3 regions of the Exiguobacterium sp. s166 genome follow, and region 1 is predicted to be linked to each of the others. Evidence: predicted binding sites of a transcription regulator. Region 1 holds the regulator's gene; each other region holds the start of a gene.

Region 1 (8,247 bases):
AATGACAGAACCGTACTGCGTTCGTCACCGTCCGGACGGTCGATCCGGTCGACTTTTTCGAGACGCTTGCGGACACTTTGCGCCCGTTTCGTCGTCGTCGCACGGGCGATGTTACGCTGGATGAAGTCCTGCATCTTCGCGATGTCTTCCTGCTGCTGTTCGAACTGTTTCATTTCCTGTTCGTACAGTGCCGCTTTTTGTTCGAGATACTTCGTATAGTTGCCTGTGAATTTCCGCGACACGTTCCGGGACAATTCATAGACGACGTTGACGACTTGATCGAGGAAATAGCGGTCATGGGAAACGATCAGGACAGCACCACGGTAACCGGACAGGTAGCTTTCGAGCCAGGACAACGTATCGATGTCGAGGTGATTGGTCGGCTCATCGAGAATCAACAGTTCCGGTGCCTGGAGTAACATCTTCGCCAGGGCAATCCGGGTCCGCTGTCCACCGGAAAGCGTCTGAATCCGGCGGGAATAATCGTCCGGATAAAAACGCATCCCGTGTAAGACAGAGCGGATGTTGGCTTCGAACTGATAGCCGCCGGCTTCCGAGAAGTCGTGTTGCGCTTGATCGTACGTTTTCAGGAGACGGTCATAGGCAGTCGGATCATTTAAAATGTGCTCCATGCCCATTTCGATTTCCATCCGACGAAGCGCCCGTTCCTGATCCTGCAGATGCTCAAAGACGGTCAGCATCTCGTTCCAAATCGATTCGTTCGACTCGAGTCCGCTGTCCTGCGCGAGATAACCAATCCGGACTTCCTTGCTTTTCATGATCTCCCCCGAGTCATGTGACAGCTCCCCGGCGATGATTTTTAAAAGTGTCGATTTTCCGGCACCGTTTCGTCCGACGAGGGCAATCCGGTCCCGTTCCTGTACTTCGAGTTTAATATTGTCTAAAATCGGCTCTACGCCGAATGATTTTGAGAGTTGGTTTACTTGTAAGAGAATCATATCCATCCATCCTTCCACCCTTTAGTCTATCACGAAAAATCCTGCCGAATATAATATTTGTTACTCTATGTGAAGTGGTTTACAATCAAGGAGAGTAGAATTCTTTGCATTGATTTGGGTGCCACGTCAGAACGTGGCCGAAGGGGGAACTGCAGTATGAATGGGCCAGACACAAAAATACCACAAGCAACGGCGAAACGACTGCCGTTATATTATCGTTTTATCCAAAGTCTCTATAACTCCGGCAAGCTGCGCGTCTCGTCAGCAGAGCTCAGCGAAGCGGTCAAAGTCGACTCTGCGACGATCCGTCGTGACTTTTCCTACTTTGGGGCGTTAGGGAAAAAAGGGTACGGTTATAACGTTCAACATTTGTTAACATTTTTCCGAAAGACACTCAACCAAGACGAGGTCACGAATGTCGCCTTAATCGGGGTCGGACATCTCGGAACAGCGTTTGCAAATTATAACTTTTTAAAGAATAATAGTACTCGTATCGTCATCGCGTTTGACGCCGATGAAGACAAGGTCGGAACAACGACGCAGGACGTTCCGATTTATCACGTCTCGGATATGAAAGAACAAATCAAAGCGAACCATGTCGATGTCGCCATCTTGACGGTACCGTCGCAGTTCGCGCAGTCAGTAGCGGATGAGTTAGTTGAGTACGGTGTGACCGGCATTCTGAACTTTACACCGGCCCGGTTGAATGTCCCGGCCCACGTCCGGGTGCATCACATCGATCTGTCAATCGAGCTGCAGTCGCTCGTCTATTTCATGAAGCATTATTCGCAATCAGCTGAAGGAGTGAAATCATAATGGAAAACTTAATCCCGTTAACACTTGGTATTGGACCGGCAAGCATCGCCTTGATCGGTGTCGTCGCCCTCATTATCTTCGGACCGAAGAAATTACCGGAACTCGGCCGCGCGGCCGGTCAAACGTTAAAAGAGTTCAAGAGTGCGACACACGGCATCATGGAAGATGATAAGGATAAAAAGGACGAAATGAAAGAGAAGTGAGTGAATCATGGCGATCGATCAAGAACAGAGTGTGACATCGCACTTAGATGAACTGCGTAAGCGGATCATCTGGTCGCTCATCATCGTGGTAGTCATGTTTATCGCAGCCTTTCCGCTCGTCCGGCCGCTCGTCCGTTTCTTACAGGCCGACTTAAAGGAACTCGGAATCGGTTTAAATGCGTTTAACGTCGTTGATCCATTGATGTTATATCTGAATCTTGCGTTCATCATCGCAATCGTCTTGGCGTCCCCGTTTTGGATGTATCAGCTTTGGGCGTTCATCCGTCCCGGTCTGCACGATCAAGAACAAAAAGCGACGTTGACGTACATTCCCGTGACGTTTTTCTTATTCCTCGCGGGCGTTTCCTTTTCTTATTTTTGGCTGTTGCCGTTTTTACTTGAAGTATCAACGGAACTCGGACAAGAGCTTGGGATTGAACAGGTCATCGGTGTCGAGAACTATTTCAGTTTCCTGATCCGGTTGACGATTCCGTTTGGTCTGTTGTTCCAGTTACCAGTCGTGACGATGTTTTTGACACGGCTCGGACTCGTAACGCCGTTCTTCATGCGGAAGAATCGGAAGTATGCGTATTTTGCGTTGTTCGTGATCGCGGCGTTGATCTCACCGCCCGACATTACGTCGCATTTGATGATTTCTGTTCCTTTGTTCATCCTCTATGAAATCAGTATCATCATCTCGGCACGGACGTATAAAAAAGTGCTGATCCTGGAGCAACAGGCTGAACTCGAACGACAGGCAGATATGATGCGTGAATTGAACAAATAACGGAAGATTCTCCTTTGCCGGTAAGGTGAGGGAGATTTTTTTGTAAGCGGTCTAATTTTATATTGAAAAAATGAACAGCAATGGGTATACTCATTATAGAAACACACGGGGGCTTAGCTCAGCTGGGAGAGCGTTTGGCTGGCAGCCAAAAGGTCGTCGGTTCGAGCCCGATAGTCTCCATATTGCTTTACCTGCCGAAACCTTGGGAAACCAAGGTTTTTTTTGTCCTTTTTTATTCACCTGTAAGAAATAGATAAGGGAATATAAGGATTTATTCATTTTGTGATGTAATAAACAAACAAATATTTTTAAAAAGCACCAAATTTAAATTGTATATTAAGCGAAAGTTAATTAAACTAAAAATACAGAATTTTCGTTTAATACGTTTTTGCTCCACATTACATTTTTGGAAAAGAGGAAAAGGAATGAAGAAAAAGAAGATTGCTCTGATGGCGGCTGCCCTCATGACATCTTCCAGCCTAGTTCATGCTGAGGGACACGTGTCATCACAAAAAGTGGATGTACAAAAGCCACAAGCACTCTCACTGAAAAAAGCGGGTCAAGAAAAGTCATACAGTCAAAACGAAAAAGTACGGATTGTCGTCGAGCTCGATCAAAAAGCAGCGATTGAACACGCGCAGGCACAAAATAAGCGTTACAGCACGTTAAGCAACACGGAAAAAATTATTCTTAAGAATCAAATCGTCAACAAACAGAAGGAAGTCAAAGCGGCAATTGCCCAAAAAGACATTTCTGTTTCGTATAAAGAAAGCTTCACGACCGTATTGAACGGGTTCAGCGGGGAAGTCAAATATGGTAAAATCAAGGAACTGAAAAAATTAAGCGGGGTCAAAAACGTACATATCGCACACGAATATGCGCGTCCGGAAGTCGAAAAGGGCGCAACACCAAACATGTTACATAGTAAAGACATGGTCAATGCGAAGCAGACATGGCAGGACTACGGCTATAAAGGGGAAGGAACGATCGTTGCCGTCATCGATACGGGAATCGATCCGACGCACAAGGACATGGTCCTCAGTCCGGAGACGAAAGTCGATTTGACGTCGTCAAAAGTCGAAAGCTTTAAATCGTCAAAAGGTTTAAAAGGAAACTACTTCACGGAAAAAGTACCGTACGGCTATAACTATGCGGATCATGACAGCGAAATCCGTGATCTTGGGCCAGGCGCTTCGATGCACGGGATGCACGTCGCCGGTACAGTGGGTGCCAACGGCGATGAAACGAACGGTGGAATCAAAGGGGTTGCACCGGAAACACAACTCCTCGCGATGAAGGTCTTCGGCAATGATCCAGGGATGCCGTCGACATTCAGTGATATCTATATCAAAGCGATTGATGATGCGATTGCGCTAGGAGCAGACGTCATCAACATGAGTCTTGGTTCAACGGCATCCTTCGTCCAAAAAGATGATCCGGAACAAAAAGCAATCGTCAATGCGATGAACAACGGTATTTTATGTGCAATTTCAGCCGGGAACTCGGCATTCGCCGGAAGCGGCGCCGGAAACCCGTACGCGTCGAATCCAGACGTCGGTGTCGTCGGCTCGCCGGGCTTAATCAGCGAATCGCTGCAAGTCGCGTCGGTTGAAAACACACAGCTGACACTCGAAGGAATGGCATTGACGGTCGACGGGCAGGACGCAGGTTACCTCGCTTATCAGAAACAAGACTCGCCGAATCCGATTGCGGTCTTTGATAAAGAGAAGATGGATGTCGTCTATGTTGGTGACGGCAGTGAACCGAACTATGCCGGCAAAGACGTCAAGGATAAAGTCGTCTTCGTCGTCCGGAACGGCAGCTTCAACTACGGCATGATTCAAGCGGAAGCCGAGAAACAAGGCGCGGCCGGTGTCATCGTCCGCGGACGTGTCGATCATGGCGATTACGTCAGCATGGCACTTAATAAACCTACGATTCCGCTCGTCTCGTTAAGCATTGCCGACGGAAACGAACTAGAAGCGAAAGCGAAAGACGGCAAGGCATTGACAGTGACGTTTGACGGAAAAGCAGTCTCGACACCAAACCCGGTCGCAGGCGAAATGTCTGACTTCACATCATGGGGTGTGACGCCGAACCTTGACTTCAAGCCGGAAATCACGGCACCGGGCGGGAAAATCTACTCAACACTCAACGATAACGAATATGGCGTCATGAGCGGAACATCGATGGCAGCACCACACGTCGCCGGTGGAACAGCACTCGTCATGCAGCGGATCGACAAGGACTTCAAGGTCAGTGGAGCGACACGTGTCAAACTCGCGAAGACGATTTTAATGAACACGTCACGTCCGCAGCTCGATAAAGGAAAATACAATGCGGAAGCAAAAACCGGTAACTATTATTCTCCGCGTCGTGAAGGTGCCGGACTGATGGACTTACGTGCGGCGATGAAAACACCGGTCGTCGTTACGGAAACGAAGTCGGGTGAAGGAAAAGCCGCCTTGAAACAAGTCGGCGACAAGTTCAGCTTCACGTTAGACCTGAAGAACTACAGCAATGAGAAGTTGACGTATAAACTTGCCGGAACGGTCCAATCGGATCTCGCCGTCCAAGGTCAAAATTTCCTGGAAGCCAACGGTATATTCAAAAAAGGAACAGTTGATGCGGTTGACGCCAACAAAGGCACGTTCCCGATCTCCTTCACGGTCGGCTCGAAGAAAGCAAGTTCAGTCGCGATTAACGCGAAGAGTACAACAAAAGTCAACGTTACGGTTGATTTAAAAGATACAGTCGATTGGGCAAACGGTGCACCGCTTGAGTCAATCTTCGAAAACGGCTACTTCGTCGAAGGATTCGTCCGTCTGATCGATACGAACAGCAAAAATCCTGAGTTGACAGTTCCGTACGTTGGTTTCAAAGGAGCATGGGACAAAGCACCAATCCTTGATGCACCACTCTACGATGACAACACGTTCTACGGCGTCACAGGTCTTGCGACAGAAGTGAAGGATAACTTCAACCTCCTCGGAACGAATGCTGCAGGCGACGTCGTTAAAGAAAAAGTCTCGTTCTCACCAAACGGTGACGGCAGTGCCGATGAGGCCTTCCCGGTCCTGTCATTCTTACGGAATGCGAAAAAAGTCGAGTACTCGATTCTTGACCGCAATAAATCAACACTCCGCAAACTCGAAACGCAGTCAGACGTCATCAAAAACTATTACGATGGCGGATCGGAAGATGGTTTCACACCGGTGACGAATGCGGCGTGGGATGGAACGGTCAACGGTTCAAAAGTCAAAGATGGTCTGTACTACTACCAAGTGAAATCGGTCGTCGATTATCCGAATGCGAAATGGCAGACGGCTCTATTCCCGATCTACATCGATACGAAAATTCCGGCTGCGACTGTTAAATGGGATGCTGACAAAAAAGCAGTTTCCTGGACAGCCGGTGACCAAGGAACGGGTGTCGCTTCATTCGATATCCTGGTCGACGGAAAAAGTGTCTTGAAACAGCCGCTCGCTCCGTCTGTTAAAAACTACACGCTGACGGATCTGCCAAGCCGGGCGAAAGTCACGTTCGTCGTATCAGATTATGCCGGTAACAGCGTGAAGAAAAACGTCAATACATCAGGTGTCGATAAAGCCGTTCCGAATGTCCAGATCGATACACCGGAAGCACTGGGCTTAACGACATCACAACAAGTGAATGTCTCAGGAAACGTTTCTGATGAGACTGGCGTCAAATCATTCAAAATTAACGGAAAAGCCGTTAAATTACGCTGGGATGCGGTTCAACAACACTATGCATTCAGCCATGACATCACGTATACGACGGATGGTGTGAAGTCGTTTAAAGTCGAAGCCTATGATGGAAAAGGTAATCGTGTTGCCTTCAGCCGTCAAGTCATCATCGACTCGGAGCGTCCGACAATCCGTGTGACAGCACCAAAAACGGTTTCAAGCAAAACGAAAACAGCTAAGATGACGATCGTCCTGCGCGACAACTACGATGAGTTACGCTTTGATCTGAACGGTAATGCCGAATACCGCCGTTCGTTCAAAGAACCGTATGAAATGCGTGCCTTCAAGAAAACAATCTACAAGACTGTTACCTTGAAAAAAGGTCAAAACGTCTACAACTTGAAATTAAAAGACCTCGGCGGCCATGTCGTCGAGAAGAAAGTCGTCATCACGAAGAAGTAAGGATTTGAAAGCAGTGTTGGTTCCGGTAAAGCTTCACCGGGATCGACACTGTTTTTTTCGCAGTGTGTTACAGAAAGGCTTTCGGTGTTTATCAAGTTCCGGGAATGGGAAATTTCTTTATAGGTTATTTTTTGAGGGGGAACTCGTATGAATCCATTTACTACACTCATTGCCTTCATCGTCGGCTGTCTGGTTCTGTATCTCGGAATTCGGGATAAGAACGGTTGGTTGATCGGTGTCGCAATGATTCCGCTCGCCATTGTTGCATACAGTGTCATCTATCTGATCATCCAGGTCTCGGCCTAGAAACTTCTTTTGCAGAAGTTTCTTTTTTTTTGAAACATAACTGGTAAAATGTAAGTATATGACAGTAGAGAACAAACGAAAGGAACGTGCCCGAATGGAAACTGTAACGGTTCAACAAACCGAATTAAAGGTGCTCTATCAAAACATGCATCAACGAACGACCGCTAAATTATGGGGTGTCCTGGCCCTGTTTTTATTCGTCAGCAATATGATCGAACGACCGTTGCTTGCCTTAATCATTCCGATTCTGTATTTCATATATGATGTAGTGATGCAACGCCGCCGTTTTCAAATCGTTGCCCGTCACACGTCAAAAAAATCAGCAGACCGTCTGTTCCGTCTGCATGTCGGCGTCGGCCTGTTTCAATACGGAGCGCTGGCTGCGTTGATTGTTCTCACGGCTAATCGTTCGAGCACGGTCTTTTTGCTTGGACTGTGTCTTTTCGTCATTCCGTTTTACTGGCTTTGCCGGCGTTTCTTGATGTACCGCTCTAAACAGATTGATCCGACTTATATCAGTGAAACAGAGATCCAGCAGGGATGAAGGAGGAAAGTCAGATGCAAACGGCACGGGACGAACGGTTACATGAACTAACGCTTGCCTATATCGATAAGAGTCAACTGCAAAAAAGCGGCTGGCTGATGGCGGCCGTGGCGGCAACGCTCGGCATCTTTTCGGAAACGATGGATTCCGCACTTTACTTCGGTCTGTTGCCGCTTGTCTATCTGATTTTTGATGTCCCGTTTCAGCTGGAAAAACGCAGGATTTTAGAACGGTATCTCTCCAAAGATCAGGTCATGACACAATCGATGCTGTGGCTCGGAATTCAGATTGTATTATATGGCTCATTGCTCATGGTTGTACTCGAAACGAAAGGTATGTCTTTATGGAAGATGACGTTTTGGATCATCTTGATTCTCGCTCCGATTTATTTTGCGACCGATTGGCTGTTTAAGAAGATGGCGCGGTCGGGAGATCCTGACTTCATCAGTGATCAGGAAGTGCA
Region 2 (8,247 bases), on a different contig from region 1:
ACTGCTCAACATCGATACGATCATTGGTTATAATGGTCAAATCGTTGTTCATCAGAACGAGGTCATTTACAGACGCCCACAACCGATTGAAGATCTTAAGCACTTAACCGCTCGCGCACATCAAAACGGTCATACACTCGTCTATCTAGGTGAAACACAGGGTTTCTCAACTAAACCGTCAGATCAGTTGGTCCAGGAATCCCTTGGAGAACTGGATATTCCTTTACCCGCCTTCGATGAGCAAGCATTTACGACACATGATGTCTTCCAAACGCTTGTCTATTGTACCGCTGAAGAAGAAGCCGAGTACACTCAAAATTACAAAGCCTTTGACTTCATCCGCTGGCATCCGAATGCGATGGATGTCATTAATGTCGGTTCGTCAAAAGCTGATGGTATCAGACAATTCCTGAAGTTGACGAATATCCGGCGCGAAGATACGTTTGCCTTCGGAGATGCGCTGAACGATCTAGAAATGTTACGTTATGTCGGAACCGGCATCGCAATGGGCAATGGTCTTGCTGAAACAAAAGCGGCGGCTGACTTCGTCACAAAACACATTCTAGAAGACGGCATCGAACACGGTCTGAAAGAATTCCAACTCATTTAAATGTAACAAGTACTCAAAAGGCCGAGGAATGATTCCTCAGCCTTTTTTGATATTAATTTTTCACTTTATGGATGGCACGTTCCAAACGGTCCAAGTCATCATTTTCGCCAATGACGACAAGGTAATCTCCTTTTTCAATCAATTCATCCGCTTGTAAGGAAATCATGACGTTTTCGCCTCGTTTGATTGCAACGACGTTGGCACCGTACTTACTCCGCAAATCCAAGTCGATTAATGTCTGATTGGCCATTCGATCACTGACTTTGATTTCAACGATTGAGAATTCTTGTGATAAATCGAGATAATCTAAAATATTTGAACTCATCAGTCCGTTCGCAATCCGGACCCCCATATCCCGTTCAGGGTGAACGATGAAGTCGGCTCCAATCTTACGTAACACCTTTTCATGGTAATCATTTGTCGCTTTGACGGTAATCGATTGAACACCGAGCTCTTTTAAAATTAAAGTCGTCAAAATCGACGCTTGAATATTTTCACCAATCGCAACGATGACATGGTCAAAATTGCGAATCCCAAGACTCTTTAAGACGTTTTCATCCGTCGTATCCGCAATGACAGAATGCGTCGCAATCCCCATGTATTCATTGACACGCTCTTCATCCGAATCAATCGCCAGAACGTCATATCCATTCTTTGATAATTCCCGGACAATCGAACCCCCGAACCGACCTAAACCAATTACTGCGAACTCTCCATTCATGTTCAACTCTCCTTCACAATTCTGCTTCAGTAGTAGTGTACCCGATTCACTTCTAAATTACTATGAACGCTTTTTTAATGCGGTTTTCCGTTTTCAATCCCTTAAAGTGAATGACAAATCCGCTCAAAAAAGTGTGCCACCCTTTATATGGATGACACACGGAATGGTTACGTGACACAGGTTCTGTTTATTTTGCTTTTTTCCCACTGACATAGTCGTTATCAAACAGGAACAATCGTAAGATCAAATACAATGCCGGGATCAATAACATCAATCCGAAGATAAAGACCACAACAAGTGCCGTTGCCATCGTTTCATTAACGACCGCTTTATTGATATCGATGTACGGATAAAGAATGTAAGGAAGATGTGTGTATCCGTATCCGAACCAGGCAACCCCGTATTGCGCCATAACAGCGATAAAGGCAATCCCGTAGTTTTTCTTCAAGTAGACAAGTGTCACCGCGACGCAGAAGAAAAGGAAACTTGCTGCGAACCACCACCAATTACCGTTCAAGATGTTTTCATAATGCCAAGCCGCTTGATTTTTTAAGCCAAAGAAGACTAATGCACAGACAACAATCGTCGGAATACTCCAGAACAATGCCCATTTACGAATCAATGGTGTTGCATTCTCGTCCTTTGCTTTATCCGCATAGAACAACAAGAACATGGCACTGATATAGAGGACGGATACGATTGCAAGCGCGACGACCGTCCAAGAATAGAAGTTTGTGAACAGCTTCGTCCCAAGGAATTCGACTGTCTCATTCGTTTTCCGAATGAATCCACCTTGACTGATCGTCAATGTCGTGGACATCGCTGCCGGAATCAATAGTCCTGTTGCTCCATATAAGAAAGTATAGAACATGCTGTCGTTTGAACCGTAGTTGGCAAACGCGTAAAAGCTACCGCGAATCGCGATTAATACTAAGACGATTGAAGCGGGAACGAGTAAAGCTGTTCCGTAATAATAAGCCGTATCCGGGAAGAACCCGACAAGTCCGACAAAGAAGAAGACGAAAAACACGTTCGTCACTTCCCAAACCGGAGAAAGATAACGGAGAATCAAACGGTTCGTCAAATGATCCCGTTTCGTATATTTTGAATAAAACGCATAAAAACCGGCACCGAAGTCAATTGAGGCAACGATGAGATATCCATAAAGGAACGTCCAAAGTACGGTTATTCCAAGTGTTTGAATGTCCAACTCGTTCCCTCCTTATTTGTTGTCGTCCGCAAACATCGCTTCACCACGTGTATGATGATCATCTGCGAGTTCTTTGCCGACAGGGTTATTTTTAAACATCCGGAGCAGGACGACTGTACAAATCGTTCCGAGCAACAGATACAGTAAACTGAATAAAATCAACATCGGTCCGACAGCGGTCGAAGTGGTCGCCGCATCAGCCGTTCTCATAATACCATAGAGCGTCCACGGTTGACGTCCGATTTCCGCATACATCCAGCCTGCTTCAATCGAGACAATGGCGAGTGGTCCACCGATAAAGATACCGCGTAACAACCACTTGTTGTATGGATTCAACTTTTTGAGTCGGAAAGCCAATACGAACAGGGCCGAGATGGCGGCTAAATACATGCCGATCGATACCATGATATCGAAGAAATAGTGGACAAACAGTGGTGCCTGGTCCTCTTTGGCGAATTCGTTTAACCCGATGACTTCTGTATCCGGCGCTCCGCCCGCGAGAATGGATAAAGCATACGGAATTTTGACGGCACCTTTGATTTCATAACTGCCGTCCGCTTGTTCATCCAGGATTCCACCGAAAATCAACTCGGCTTCACTTGTTGTTTCAAAATGCCATTCTGCTGCTGCTAATTTTTCCGGCTGGTATTTCGCCAGGTATTTCCCGGAGAAATCTCCGACTAACGCAGTTGAGAACGCAAAGATTAATCCGGCCATGACCGTTAAGCGAAGAGCTTTTTTATGATATGCCGTTTCTGCTGCCGACAAGGTTTTCTTCCGTAACAGATGGAAAGCCGCAATCGCTGCCAGGATAAAAGCAACCGTCAAGTAAGCGGATACGATGACGTGTGTTGCTTTTGTCGGTGTCGCCGTATTAAACATCGCTTTTAACGGTTCGATTTGCGTGAGTGTCCCGTTGACGATTTTAAATCCTTCTGGTGAGTTCATGAATGAGTTGACCGTCGTGATGAAGAAGGCGGATAATGTTGCCCCGATGACGACCGGAATCCCGATTAACCAGTGTAACCACGGATTTTTAAACCGGTCCCATGTGTAGAGATAAATACCGAGGAAAATCGCTTCAAAGAAAAAGGCGAAAGTTTCCATGAACAACGGTAATGCGATCGTTTGACCTGCTACTTGCATCAAAGAAGGCCATAGGAGCGACAATTGTAATCCAATTGCTGTTCCGGTTACGACACCTACCGCTACAGTTACGATATAACCACGCGTCCAGCGTCGAGCCAGAAGAATATAGTCTGAATCTTTTCGTTTAATTCCGATGTACTCCGCTGCGAGTACCATCAATGGAACCCCTACCCCAATCGTCGCAAAGATGATATGGAATGCTAATGTGAGCCCTGTCAATAATCGACTGAGCATGACTGGATCATTGAACATGTGTATAGCCCCCTCTTTCTAGACGTACTTCTATATATTGTTTATATCCGTATCATAGAGAACATAATCATTTGTGTCTGTTTTAAATGTTTGATGTAACAAATTGTTCACATATACTCGTGATTTATTTCACAAAACGTTCGAAAACTGTTCTCTTCTATAAAATGAAAGCCCTTTATCCATTTTTTTCAGGAATAAAGGGCCGATTGTCACGTCTTTTGTTCAGACATATTCGCGGAAATAATGATCGAGTAAATTAATGACGAAGGGAATGGCATCTTCATCCGGATTCAGGGTCGGCTGGTGTAATCCGGACGTAGCATTATTGACACCAAGCCAAAACATCATGCCGGGAATTTCTTTTAACATGAATCCAAAATCTTCTCCTGTCATTGCAGCATCGCACTCAATATAATTCGCATTCATTTTGACGAAGGACGAAAATTTATCAACGACTCGTTGATCGTTGACGACTTCATAATACCGATTTCCAAACTGTAAATCGATTTTTACGCCGAATGAAGCTTCGATGCCGCGTACGATGTCACGCACACGTTGCTCTAGTTTTTCCATGTCTGTTCCGTTAAGCGCACGCATCGTTCCGTCGAGTAAAGCACGACCTGCAATGACATTTTCCCGGATTCCCGCTTCCACTTTCCCGATCGTAATGACACTGCAGTTCATTGGATTGATCGAACGACTGACAATCGTCTGAAGTTGCATGATCAATGCCGCCTGAGCAACAACCGTATCAATCGTCAAATGCGGAAAGGCTGCATGACCGCTTTGTCCATAAATCGTGATATGAACTTCCCGGGCACTCGCAAACAAGACACCAGGCCGGCTTGCAATCGTCCCGACCGGATATTCCGGCGCGACATGCAGACCATACATCTCACTCGGACGATACTTTTCAAACAGCGGGCTTTTGATCATCGGTTCCGCCCCACCCGGTCCTTCTTCAGCCGGTTGGAACAGGAAGACGACATCATCCATGACAGGCAGTTCGACAATCCGGCGTAACAAACCTAAGGCGATGGATGCGTGAACATCATGACCACAGGCATGCATGAAGCCCGGGTGTTCAGAACCAAATGGTAACCCCGTTGCTTCTTCGATTGGTAATCCATCGATATCGGCCCGATATCCAATCGTCCGGTTCCCCGTTAAACCTTTTACGCGGACAAATACTCCTGTTTCGAATGTATCATAACTAACACGATCTTCCGGGTACGACCGGATTTGATCGAGGATAAAAGCTTGCGTTTTAAACTCCTTAAAACCCGGCTCCGGTATTTTATGAAGTTCTCGGCGCATTTCAATTGCGTATTCCATCTGACTGACTTCCTCCTTCTTCTTTGACGATGTCCCAAAACGCTTGGACTTGTTTTAATTCAAGCATCGACTCCGTCGATAGAATCCACGTGTCCCGCTTTAAAATTTTTCCCGATGACGTTTTAAGCGGAATCTGCATCACTTCACTCGCTTCATGAATCGTTGATTCCGGTAAGATGGCAAAACCAATCCCGTGAAGCGCCATCTGTTTACACGTCTCAATCTGGTCAACGACGAGCGTCCGGGCCGGTGGACTCGAAAAACGGTCCTGCCACCATTCTAAAATCTCCTGATAGTACGTCGAGTCACTTTTAAATTGAATGAAAGGACGTTCTGTTTTCCGAAGCTGTTCGAGTGACGTCAGTTCACTGTCAACAAGATATAACGGATCCGAGAACAGCCGTTCCTTCACGCCTTTCCAATCAGGATTTCCGCGGATGATACCAATATGAAAATGCTCTTCCAGCATATGGCGCATCATCTCACTTGACCACCCTGTGACCAATTGGACACGGACATGCGGATAACGTTCGACAAACCGTTTCAGGACACGGGGAAGCCAATATTGTCCCATAATGGACGCGACAGCAATCCGAAGTGTACCGTAAACAGCCCCCTCTTCCGCCGTCAATTCACTTTTAAGCTCCAGTTCTTTTCGGTTCATTTCTTTGGCGAGTCCGATGACTTTTTCACCTTGCGGGGTGATACTCAGTCCACGTGATGAACGAATGAACAGCTTTGTTGCCCAGCGCCGCTCGATTGCGACCAGACGCTGGCTGAGAGCAGGTTGCGAGACAAAAAGACGTTCTGCGGCCCGTCTCATGTTCAATTCTTCTGATAACGTAATCAACATTTCCATTTCCGACACTTGCAATGTATGATTCGACTCCTCATGATATAAGATGGCATTAGTTTAACACGTTAGAGAGGAAGGTACATATGTCACGCTATCATTTTATGTTGATCGTCTCAACGGTCGCGACTTTAGGCAGTTTGTATTTCAGTGAGATTCGCGGATTCATTCCTTGTCCGTTGTGCTGGTGGCAACGTCTGTTCATGTATACGACCGCCATTTATTTGCTTGTATCCTTATTCCGTAATCGCCCGATCGATGGATTTTTTCTTCGATTATATACTTTACTCGGATTTGCGGTCGCAGCCTATCACGTCATACTCGAACGCTTACCGGACGGAGAAGCACTCTGCACGAACGGTTGCCTCATCAAGTGGGTCAATTATTTTGGTTTCCTGACGATTCCGATGATGAGTTTGATTGCTTTTACGATTTTGATTGCCCTTGCCTTTTATCCGAAACAAAAAAACGCTCAATGAGCGTTTTTTTGTTGCCATTCCGCTGCTACGTTCAACGCGCTCGAGAAAGACAATTCCGATAACTGCCCTTCTCCTTCACACCAATCCCCGACAAAAGCCATCGTCTCCTTATGTCCATCCTGCATAAAATTAGGGAGGGGAGTTTGCCCCATCTTCCATTTGATTTCTTGAACGATCGCCCGCTTCATTGTCCGTTCGACGACCAGACGTTCCTGCCATTGCGGATAATGCTGATCGAGAAGCCGGTGAATCTGTTTGACCTTTTCCGCTAAATAATCTGGATTTCCGACTTCCTGATGCGCAAGATAGGCGACGACTTGTAAGACCTGACCGTTTTCCGGTGCGATACTCGGATCGTAATGAGATAAATCGGTGACGAACAGTTGATGGGTACGGTCGTAAACGTATGAAAACGGTGTTTTGAGATATGGACTGATTCCGACATCGTACACAAGAACTTCTACCGGTTCATATTGGGCAAAAGGTTCGATAAAGGATTGGACGGTGGCAGGTAAGGCGAGCTTTCGCATATCACGGGGCGGAAGCGCCAAGACAACCCGGTCAACAGTCCATTCCGTTTTTTTCCGGTCACGTAACCGGTATCCTTGTTCCTTTTCTTCAATCGCTGTAATTTTAGTTTTCCGGTGAATCGTCCCTCCCTGTTCTTGCAGGACACGTTCCAATTCATCAATTAGGACTTGCCATCCGCCGGCGATATACGAAACCGGTTTTCGTGTCCGAAAAAGTTTCCGGTAATAGTCAAAATAGACGACTGACGGAATGTTTTCAGGTTCGGTCGTAAAAAAATTACTGGACGCTAAATCAAGCATCAAGCGTGACACGTCTTCTTCGACTTTTTCTTGCACCAGCCATTGACCAATTGACAACTCTGGCACTCCTTTTTCAAGACGGAGAACTGTTTTCACAACTTCCCATGTAAAACGAAGTTTATCCGTTCCGCCAATCACTTCTGTCTTCAAGAGACCAATCGCATTAGCCGGAGCAGCAGTTAAGTGGCCGGAAAATTCATATTTTGCTTTCGTCGAAGAAAAGTCCAGCCAGGTAATCTCTAATTTCAAGCTTTTAATGATCGTCTTTAACACGGAATGATCCCGCCCGTACACTGCATGCGCCCCGTAGTTAAACGTATACCCTTTGATGATTTGTGAGGTCGCTCTTCCGCCTAACATCGCTGCATCATATAGCTGAACACGTTTTCCTTGTTTGGCAAGCAAGGCTGCGGCTGATAATCCCGCTAGTCCACCACCAACGACTGCAATTGATTCCATGTCTTTACCTCCCGTCCGACTCTCTTATTGATGTGTTTTGGGTCTTTTCCCGATTTTCAGACGAAAAAAACGACAGCTGTTTCAGCTGTCGTCTGCAATGGATTACTCATTTCCACCAAGTATCCAGTGGCGAGACCGGCATATGGTGTTTATGTCCCACTCGTTTGTACTGACCTTCCAGCTTAGCCTGGCTTTCACTGGAAATCGTTTTACCTTCTAAATAATCATCAATTTCATTGTATGTCATGCCCAGCGCTTGTTCATCAGGCAACCCCGGCTGATTGTCTTCTAAGTCGGCTGTCGGAACTTTTTCAATCAATCCTTCAGGTGCCTGTAATTCACGGAGTAA
Region 3 (8,247 bases), on a different contig from region 1:
ACGGGACAGAGACGCTGAAGCAGGTCGTCCGCTATCTCGATGAACAGCACGTGACAGCCCGTTCGCTTGTCGTTAAACAGCCGTCGCTCGATGATGTCTTCATTCAATTAACGGGTCAGGCCTATAAGGAGGAGAGCTGATATGTGGCGGGAAACCTTGATTTTAACGAAACGCAGTCTGCTCGTGACCTTACGGAATCCGTTTTCGTTCATCCCGAACTTAATCATCAGTGTCTTTTTCCTGCTTGTTTATACGAGCGGTTTGTCCGGCATCTCGAGTCTGCCCCAGTTCGGCGGCGTCGACTACTTGAACTTCATCCTGCCCGTCTCAATCGTGTCCGGTGCCGTCGGCGGAGCCGGGGGAGCGGGGCAGGCACTCGTCAAAGATATTGAGAGCGGTTATTTTGCCCGCTTGCTGTTGACGCCGGTCTCACGGACGTCAATCGTTCTCGGACCGATGCTCGCCGGGATGTTGCAATTATTCGTTCAGACGTTATTGATTTTCGGAATGGGCTTTTTACTCGGTCTGTCGATTCCGGCGGGCATTAGCGGCTTTTTCCTGACGATTGTCCTCGCGCTCGGCTTCGGTCTCGCGTTCGCTGGCTATTCCGTCGGTGTCGCCTTGAAGACGCGGAACGCCCAGGCGGCACAAGCCGGGACATTGCTGTTTTTCCCGTTGATTTTCTTATCGACGACGTTCGTCCCGAAAGAGTTGATTTAGGCGGAGTGGCTAAAAATTGCCGCGACACTCAATCCGACGACGTATATCATGGAAGGGATGCGGGCCGTCCTGTTACGCGAGACGATTGATTGGAGTGTTTATACGCAGGGTGTCATCGTAGCTGCCGTTTTGAGTATTGCGATGGTCGTATTTGCCGCACTCAACGCGCGCGGAGCCTTGAAGAAATGACAAAACGCTGTCTCCAGATTTTTCAGCCGGAGACAGCGTTTTTTTTAAGAAGATTTAGGTGTGCGTACGACGTAGTAGATGCCGGATAGAATCAAGAAGACGATTCCGATCAAAATCGAGACACGTGTCTCATCGTTGAACAACATCCCGACGAGAACGATCAGCAGCATGACAATCGTAATGTAGTTCGTGAAGGGTGCGCCCGGCATCTTGAACGGATGATCGGCGATCCGGTCCGCTTCGATTTTCCGGTACTGGATGTGGCTGATCAGGATGGCGAACCAGGGTACCATTCCCGGCAAGACTGACGCACTGTAGACATAGACGAAGATATTCGTGTCTTTGCCGAGAAACAATGGCAGGACGATGTCGAGGATGATTCCGACAAAGATACCGGCTGACACGGCAAGGACCGTGTAGAGTGGAATGCCGTTTTTATTGACCTTCAGGAACAGCGACGGCATCTGCCCTTTTTCGGCGAGCGTATAAATCATCCGGCTGGAACTGAAGATACCCGAATTACATCCGGACATCGCGGCCGTGATGACGACGACGTTGATGATGGCAGCCGCCGCCGTGATGCCGACTTTGGCAAAAGTCGCGACAAACGGACTGCCGATATCGGCCAGCTGATCCCATGGATAGACGGTGACGATGATGAAAATTGCTCCAACGTAGAAAATCAGGATCCGCCAGATGACGCCGTTGATGGCACGGGTGATGTTCGTTTCCGGATCCTTCGTCTCCCCGGCTGTCACACCGATTAGTTCAACGCCGATATAAGACGCGAAGACAATCGAGAGGGCGAAGAAGAAGCCGCTGACGCCGTTGGTGAAGAAGCCACCGTGTGACCACAGGTTTGAGAAGCCGATCGGCGTCCCGTCGTTTCCGAAACCAAACAGAATGATGCCGAGACCGGCGATGATCATCAGGATAATTGTGATAACTTTGACGGAGGCAAACCAAAATTCGAGTTCACCAAACATTTTGACCGAGGCGAGGTTCGCAAGCGTCAGGATGACGATGACGACGACACCCGGAATCCAGGTCGGTAGATCCGGCCACCAAAACCGCATGTAGGTCCCGACGGCAATGACTTCACTCATCCCGACAATGACCCAGTTGAAAATGTTGCTGCTCGCCGTCATGAAGCCGGCTGCCGGATGAATGTAATCATTCGCGAACTTTGCATACGATCCGGTGTGTGGATGGGTGTAGACCATCTCACCTAAGGCGCGCATGATTAAAAAGATGAAGGCCCCTGCCAACATGTAGGCAAGAATGACAGATGGACCGGTCCAGGCAATCGTACTTGACGATCCAAGAAATAGGCCGACGCCGATGGTCCCCCCTAAGGCAATCATTTGTACTTGTCGTGCTGTTAATTCCCGCTTTAAGTTCGATTCCATAAGTACCCCCATGTACCAAAAAATGATTACTCTTGAACTTGTCAGACAAGTCCGAAACACTATAACCATGAGTATACTATCTTAAAAAAGAGAATTGAAAGCTTTTTCTGAAAACATTTTCGTTTTTCCTAATATAAATGAAAAGAAATGAAAAAAAGCCGAACCCCTTCAAAATGAAGGGATTCGGCAACTTGTCATTTTGGAATGAAATCTGTAAACGTTCCCGCATAAAGACGGGTATCCGTAGAGAGGACGATTCGGTTTTGGCGCATTTTGATGGTTCCTTGCAGCGGAGAGCCTTTTTCCGACTCGAATAAAATCCGTGCCATCTCGACATACCTATCGCCTTCCCGCTTTAGCAAATACGTATGTTCATTGTCCGTTGAAATCAAATACCCGCCTTGGACGACGAAATCTGAAAAGTGCCGACGCGGGACTTGATAGCTTGTACTGTTTCCTTGATGAAAGTGGACGACCCGGTAATCCGGATGATAAAAGAACCAGGCATCGTCCGACGCACAGACGTTCAGCGCATAACAGTCATCAATCGGATAATCCTTGTTCTTAAAAACGGCTTGTCCAAATTCATCGAAGACTACTAATCCAAAAGAACCAACCGAATTGGTCACGGCATCGGCAAAGACGCCCTCATCGAAGTAACTGACCCAAATTTGGTTTTTTTCATCAATATGGACGTTTTGAATCCCGTCATCAAGACAAAAACTATCGAGGAGATGTCCCGCTGAATCGTAAATAAAAGCATTCGGCAGCCACAAACCGTCGATATCATCGTCGCATCGTGAAGCGACAAGGAGAATCCGTCCGTCAGAAAATGAGTCGACATAACTGAAATCTGTTTCGGCTTGAGCGATGATCGTCGTTGTCCGCCATTGGTCATGCAGACGATGGACATGCAGTACGTTCCGATGTCGCTTTGTATCATAAATTTCTTCAATCATCATGATTTGTCCTGAAATCGTCAATCCCGTGGCAATGTGTTTACCGGTAACTTGAGACGCCGTAACGCGGTCGAGGTGAATTTTTAATGTGTTGGAAGTATCCAAGATAAGTCGCTCCTTTTTAAAAACAGTCTGCCGCGGGGACAGACTGCAAAACTTGAATTAGGTTGTACGTTGACGCTTTTTCAGGAAGACATATAAGAGAATCATAACGACAGCAGCAATCAGGACACCGTTCGTATAAGGTGCGGCCACTTCTTTAATCGAGCGCCAGTTCGTTCCGAGCGTCTCACCGAGGTAGAGGAAAAGAATCGACCAGGGAATGATGGCGAGGACAGTGTAGAATGAGAATTTCGTCTGATCCATTTTTGCAAGACCGGCTGGAATCGAAATCGCATGACGGACGACCGGAATGAAGCGGGCTCCGAAAATGACGCCTTGTCCGTATTTCAGGAACCAGCGTTCTGCGAGATCGAGATGGTGTTCCGTAATCAGCAGGTACTTTCCGTATTTTAAAATTAATGGTCGACCGCCGTAACGGGCAAACCAGTATAAAAATAATTGCGAAAACAAACCGCCGATGACAGCAGCAACAACGGCAAGCGGCCAACCGATCGTTCCTTGGGAAATCATGAATCCGCCGTAAGACAAGACGATTTCGCTCGGAATGATCTCAATCATCAATCCTAAGGCAATACCGAAATACCCTAGATCAGCGAGGTATAATAAAACGTTATTAACAACTTGAGATAACACATCGAACACTCCTTCAGCTTCACTTCATTCCTTTATATTAGAGAAGAAAGCCGGAAAATGAAAGAAAAAATCTTTAATCTGACGAAGCAAATATTTACTAAGCATCTTTAAGTAGAAGGTACAGCCCGTTTAATGAAGCAAAATGATTCAAAAAAAGAACCAATACCGATTACGGCATTGGTTCCTGAAAACATACTTTTTATAACACCATCGCGGCAATCGTTCCGAAAACGAGCAGCGGCAGATTGTAGTGCAGGAATGTCGGGATGACGGTTTCCCGCATGTGATCATGCTGTCCGTCAGCGTTCAGTCCACTTGTTGGACCGAGCGTCGAATCGGATGCCGGGCTTCCGGCGTCGCCAAGGGCACCGGCCGTCCCGATGATAGCAATCGTCGCTTCCAGACTGAATCCGTACTGGACACAAAGCGGGACGAAAATCGCAGCGATGACAGGAACCGTCGAGAAACTCGAGCCGATCCCCATTGTGACGAGCAGTCCGATCAATAGCATGACGAAAGCGGCAACGAGTTGGGAATCGCCCATCAAGGCTTTTGAATTCTCAACGAGCGGATCGATGTCACCGGTTTTCCGGAGGACGTTCGAAAATCCATTCGCTGAAATCATGACGAATCCGATGAACGACATCATTCGCATACCTCGGGTGATGACATCGTCTGCTTCACTGAAGCGGACGAGACGAAGAAGGAGAAACAGGACGAGACCTGTTGTCGCAGCAAAAATCATCGATTCGGTCGTCAGCTGGACAGCGAGTGTCGCGAGGACGACGAGTCCGCTGAGGAACAATTTTGTTTTCGTGATGACGGGAATCTCATAGTCGTCCGGTGCGATGTTCCTCATTTCGTATTCCCGTGGTTTCCGGTAAACGTAAAGACCGATCAACAGACCAACGAGCATTCCGAGTGCCGGAATCGCCATTGCCTGAATGACGGAAGCACCAGCCGTGTCCATTCCGTTTTTCGAAATGTTCGGCAAAAGGATCTGGTTCAAGTAGATATCCCCGAAGCCGACCGGCAGGAACATGTACGGTGTGACGAGACCAAACGTCATGACGATGGCAATCAGGCGACGGTCAATCTTCATCTCATTAAACAGACCGAGGAGCGGTGGAATGATGATCGGGATGAAGGCGATGTGAATCGGCAAGACGTTTTGTGAGCTGATCGCGAGCAACAAGATTGCAAAGACGATAAAGCCTTTTAACTTCTTGACTGACGCCGCGTCAGCGGATCCTTTTGAACGGTTGATCAGAGCATGTGCCAACGCATCCGGAAGTCCGGTTTTCGACAAGGAGACAGCAAACGCACCGAGTAAGGCATAACTGAGGGCGATTTCGGCCCCGGCGCCAAGTCCTTCAGCAAACGTCGCGATCGTCTTGTTGATGCCGAGACCGCCGATCAGTCCGCCGGCGACGGCACTGAGAACCATCGCGAGGACGATATGGACCCGGAAGATGGCTAAAAGAAATAATAGAGCAACGGCAATAATGACTGCATTAAACATGAACTAAAACCACACTTTCTTTTGGTATCACTGTACTATACTAAAGTATCATACAGACCGATCTTTTGACTGTCAAGAAAAAAACACAAAAAAGGTATGACCGACGTCAAATTGAGGCCGGCCATACCTTTTTTCTTCATTAAAACGTGATTCAGCAATCGACTTGGTCGAGTTTACCTGTTCCCGGATCGATGACAAGTCCGTGGACTTCCGTACCCGGTGGCAACAATGGATGGTTTTTGATCAGTCCGACCGAGTGGCTGACATTTTCTTCGACCGATGTGAAGCCGCGTAACCATTGCTTCAAATCGACGCCGGAAGCATCCAGCGTGTGCAGAACCTGTTCATTGATGCCACGATCCTGCATCTCGGCGATCATCTTCGCCGGGTCAATCGTGCTCATGCCGCAGTCATGATGTCCGATGACAATGACTTCCTCTGCTCCAAGAGCATAGAGCGCGACGAGAATCGACCGCATGACAGATCCGAATGGATGGGACAGGACGGCTCCGGCATTTTTGATGATTTTCGCATCACCGTTTTTCAGACCAAGTGCGTGGGGAAGGAGCTCCGTCAAACGTGCATCCATACAGGTCAGAATCACAACCTTCTTATCCGGGAACTTATCCGAGATGAATGGTTCGTATTGTTTTTCTTCAACGAACTGTTGATTAAACGCAAGCATTTGATTAACGACTGACATTGAAACTTCCTCCTTTAAGACAAATGAATGATGGAACTATTCCTAGCGTACACGATGAACGATTGGTCAGACAAGCCGATTCATCGATTGCTGTGACAGTTATCACAGGAGCGGTACAAAAAAGCAAATCCTTACGTCAGAACAGGTTGTTTCTTTGAAAACGCTATCATTCATGTGAAATAGTTCACAGGATAGCCATGCACAAATGTAACAAAAGGCGGTATGATTGATTTGTGAAGGAAAGCACAAACTATTGAAAATCAGCTTGGCATTCCTAACATCTAATAGGGAATTGCAGACTCAGATTCGTTCCAAAATAGGGAGGAAACCTAACATGGCTGTCAAAGAAAAAATCAAACAAGATGTCTCACCTGTCGAACAAGCAATCAATCAAATCGTCGCGAAAGGTCAAACAGCACTTCAAGAATTACTGACATTTGATCAAACGAAAATCGATACGATCGTGCGGGACATGGCGCTCGCCGGTCTTGAACGTCACGTCGAACTGGCGCGTCTCGCGGTTGAAGAGACAGGACGCGGTGTCTTTGAAGATAAAATGATCAAAAACATGTTCGCAACAGAATACATCTACAATAGTCTCCGGAATGAAAAAACGGTCGGGATTTTAGAAGAAGACGTCCAAAACGGTATCACGTACATCGCGGAACCGGTCGGTGTCGTCTGTGGCGTCACACCGGTGACGAATCCGACGTCAACGACGATGTTCAAAGCGTTGATCGCGATCAAGACGCGTAACCCGATTGTGTTCGCCTTCCATCCATCAGCACAAAACTGTTCCCTCGAAGCAGCGAAAACATTACGCGATGCGGCCGTCAAAGCGGGTGCACCGAAAGATTGTATCCAGTGGGTCGAACAACCGTCACTTGAAGCAACAAAAGTTTTGATGAACCATACCGACATCGCGATGGTCCTCGCGACAGGCGGAGCCGGCATGGTCAAATCCGCTTACTCAACCGGTAAACCAGCACTTGGTGTCGGGCCGGGTAATGTACCGTGTTACATCGAAAAATCAGCTAAAATCAAACGCGCCGTCAGTGATTTGGTTCTCTCCAAAACATTTGATAACGGAATGATTTGCGCGTCCGAGCAAGCCGTCATCGTCGACCAGGAAATTTATGCGGAAGTCCGGGCAGAGATGGAAGCACTCGGTTGTTACTTCTGTACACCGGATGAGAAAAAACGTCTCGAAGCACTCGTCATCAAAACCGATACATGTGCCGTCAATGCGGATATCGTCGGAAAACCTGCGACATGGATTGCAGCAAAAGCCGGCATCGATGTTCCGGGCAACACCGTCATGCTCGTCGCGGAACTCGAAAAAGTCGGGGCTGAAGAACCGTTATCACACGAAAAACTAAGTCCGGTTCTCGGTGCGTACAGCGTTGCGTCAACGAATGACGCCTTCCATGTCGCGGAACGGATGCTTGAAATCGGCGGACTCGGTCATACGGCGGTTATTCACACAACAGATGATGAGTTGATGACAGCGTTTGGTCTCCGGATGAAAGCCTGCCGGATTCTCGTCAACAGTCCGTCAGCACACGGCGGAATCGGCGATCTCTACAATGAATTGACACCGTCACTCACACTCGGTTGCGGATCATACGGGAAAAACTCGGTCTCAGAAAACGTAACGGCGAAACATCTACTCAATGTCAAAAAGGTGGCGAGACGACGCGTGAACATGCAGTGGTTCAAAGTACCGGAAAAGATTTTCTTTGAGAAAAACTCGGTTCAATACTTGAAATCGATTCAAAATGTCTCACGGGCGTTGATCGTCACCGACCAATCGATGGTTGAGTTCGGTTATGCCGACAAAGTCATCCGTAACTTGCCTGCAGGCGTCAGCTACCGGATCTTTGACCAGGTCGAACCGGATCCATCCGTGACGACCGTTCAAGTCGGTGCCCAGGCGATGCGTGACTTTAAACCGGACCTGATCATCGCCCTCGGTGGCGGATCGGCGAT

The links. Region 1 encodes Rex, which represses fermentation and respiration genes when NADH is low (regulators of the CRP and FNR family bind a similar motif). Its sites were predicted from a motif close to TTGTGAAATATTTCACAA; they were not measured.
Region 2: a site for Rex is predicted at 4,060-4,077, ahead of KNP93_RS01375 (cytochrome ubiquinol oxidase subunit I). Genes of this name have one in related genera too.
Region 3: a site for Rex is predicted at 6,431-6,448, ahead of adhE (bifunctional acetaldehyde-CoA/alcohol dehydrogenase). Genes of this name have one in related genera too.

What each region holds. Positions count from the first base shown of each region.
Region 1 is NZ_JACSMU010000008.1:8,729-16,975, forward strand. Features, by position in the region: gene KNP93_RS13905 (ABC-F family ATP-binding cassette domain-containing protein) at 1-959, opposite strand, end outside; gene KNP93_RS13910 (redox-sensing transcriptional repressor Rex) at 1,116-1,775, shown strand; gene KNP93_RS13915 (twin-arginine translocase TatA/TatE family subunit) at 1,775-1,978, shown strand; gene tatC (twin-arginine translocase subunit TatC) at 1,986-2,765, shown strand; tRNA gene KNP93_RS13925 (tRNA-Ala) at 2,873-2,945, shown strand; gene KNP93_RS13930 (S8 family serine peptidase) at 3,191-6,934, shown strand; gene KNP93_RS13935 (hypothetical protein) at 7,082-7,240, shown strand; gene KNP93_RS13940 (hypothetical protein) at 7,335-7,784, shown strand; gene KNP93_RS13945 (hypothetical protein) at 7,799-8,247, shown strand, end outside.
Region 2 is NZ_JACSMU010000001.1:262,892-271,138, forward strand. Features, by position in the region: gene KNP93_RS01360 (Cof-type HAD-IIB family hydrolase) at 1-610, shown strand, start outside; gene KNP93_RS01365 (potassium channel family protein) at 663-1,331, opposite strand; gene KNP93_RS01370 (cytochrome d ubiquinol oxidase subunit II) at 1,519-2,541, opposite strand; gene KNP93_RS01375 (cytochrome ubiquinol oxidase subunit I) at 2,554-3,942, opposite strand; gene KNP93_RS01380 (N-acetyldiaminopimelate deacetylase) at 4,165-5,277, opposite strand; gene KNP93_RS01385 (transcriptional regulator CcpC) at 5,261-6,151, opposite strand; gene KNP93_RS01390 (disulfide bond formation protein B) at 6,217-6,609, shown strand; gene KNP93_RS01395 (FAD-dependent oxidoreductase) at 6,603-7,898, opposite strand; gene nadE (ammonia-dependent NAD(+) synthetase) at 8,005-8,247, opposite strand, start outside.
Region 3 is NZ_JACSMU010000002.1:79,269-87,515, reverse strand. Features, by position in the region: gene KNP93_RS04870 (ATP-binding cassette domain-containing protein) at 1-140, shown strand, start outside; gene KNP93_RS04865 (ABC transporter permease) at 142-720, shown strand; gene KNP93_RS15625 (hypothetical protein) at 769-909, shown strand; gene KNP93_RS04860 (amino acid permease) at 954-2,318, opposite strand; gene KNP93_RS04855 (hypothetical protein) at 2,513-3,382, opposite strand; gene uptA (undecaprenyl phosphate transporter UptA) at 3,440-4,033, opposite strand; gene KNP93_RS04845 (Na+/H+ antiporter family protein) at 4,233-5,555, opposite strand; gene KNP93_RS04840 (beta-class carbonic anhydrase) at 5,707-6,258, opposite strand; gene adhE (bifunctional acetaldehyde-CoA/alcohol dehydrogenase) at 6,593-8,247, shown strand, end outside.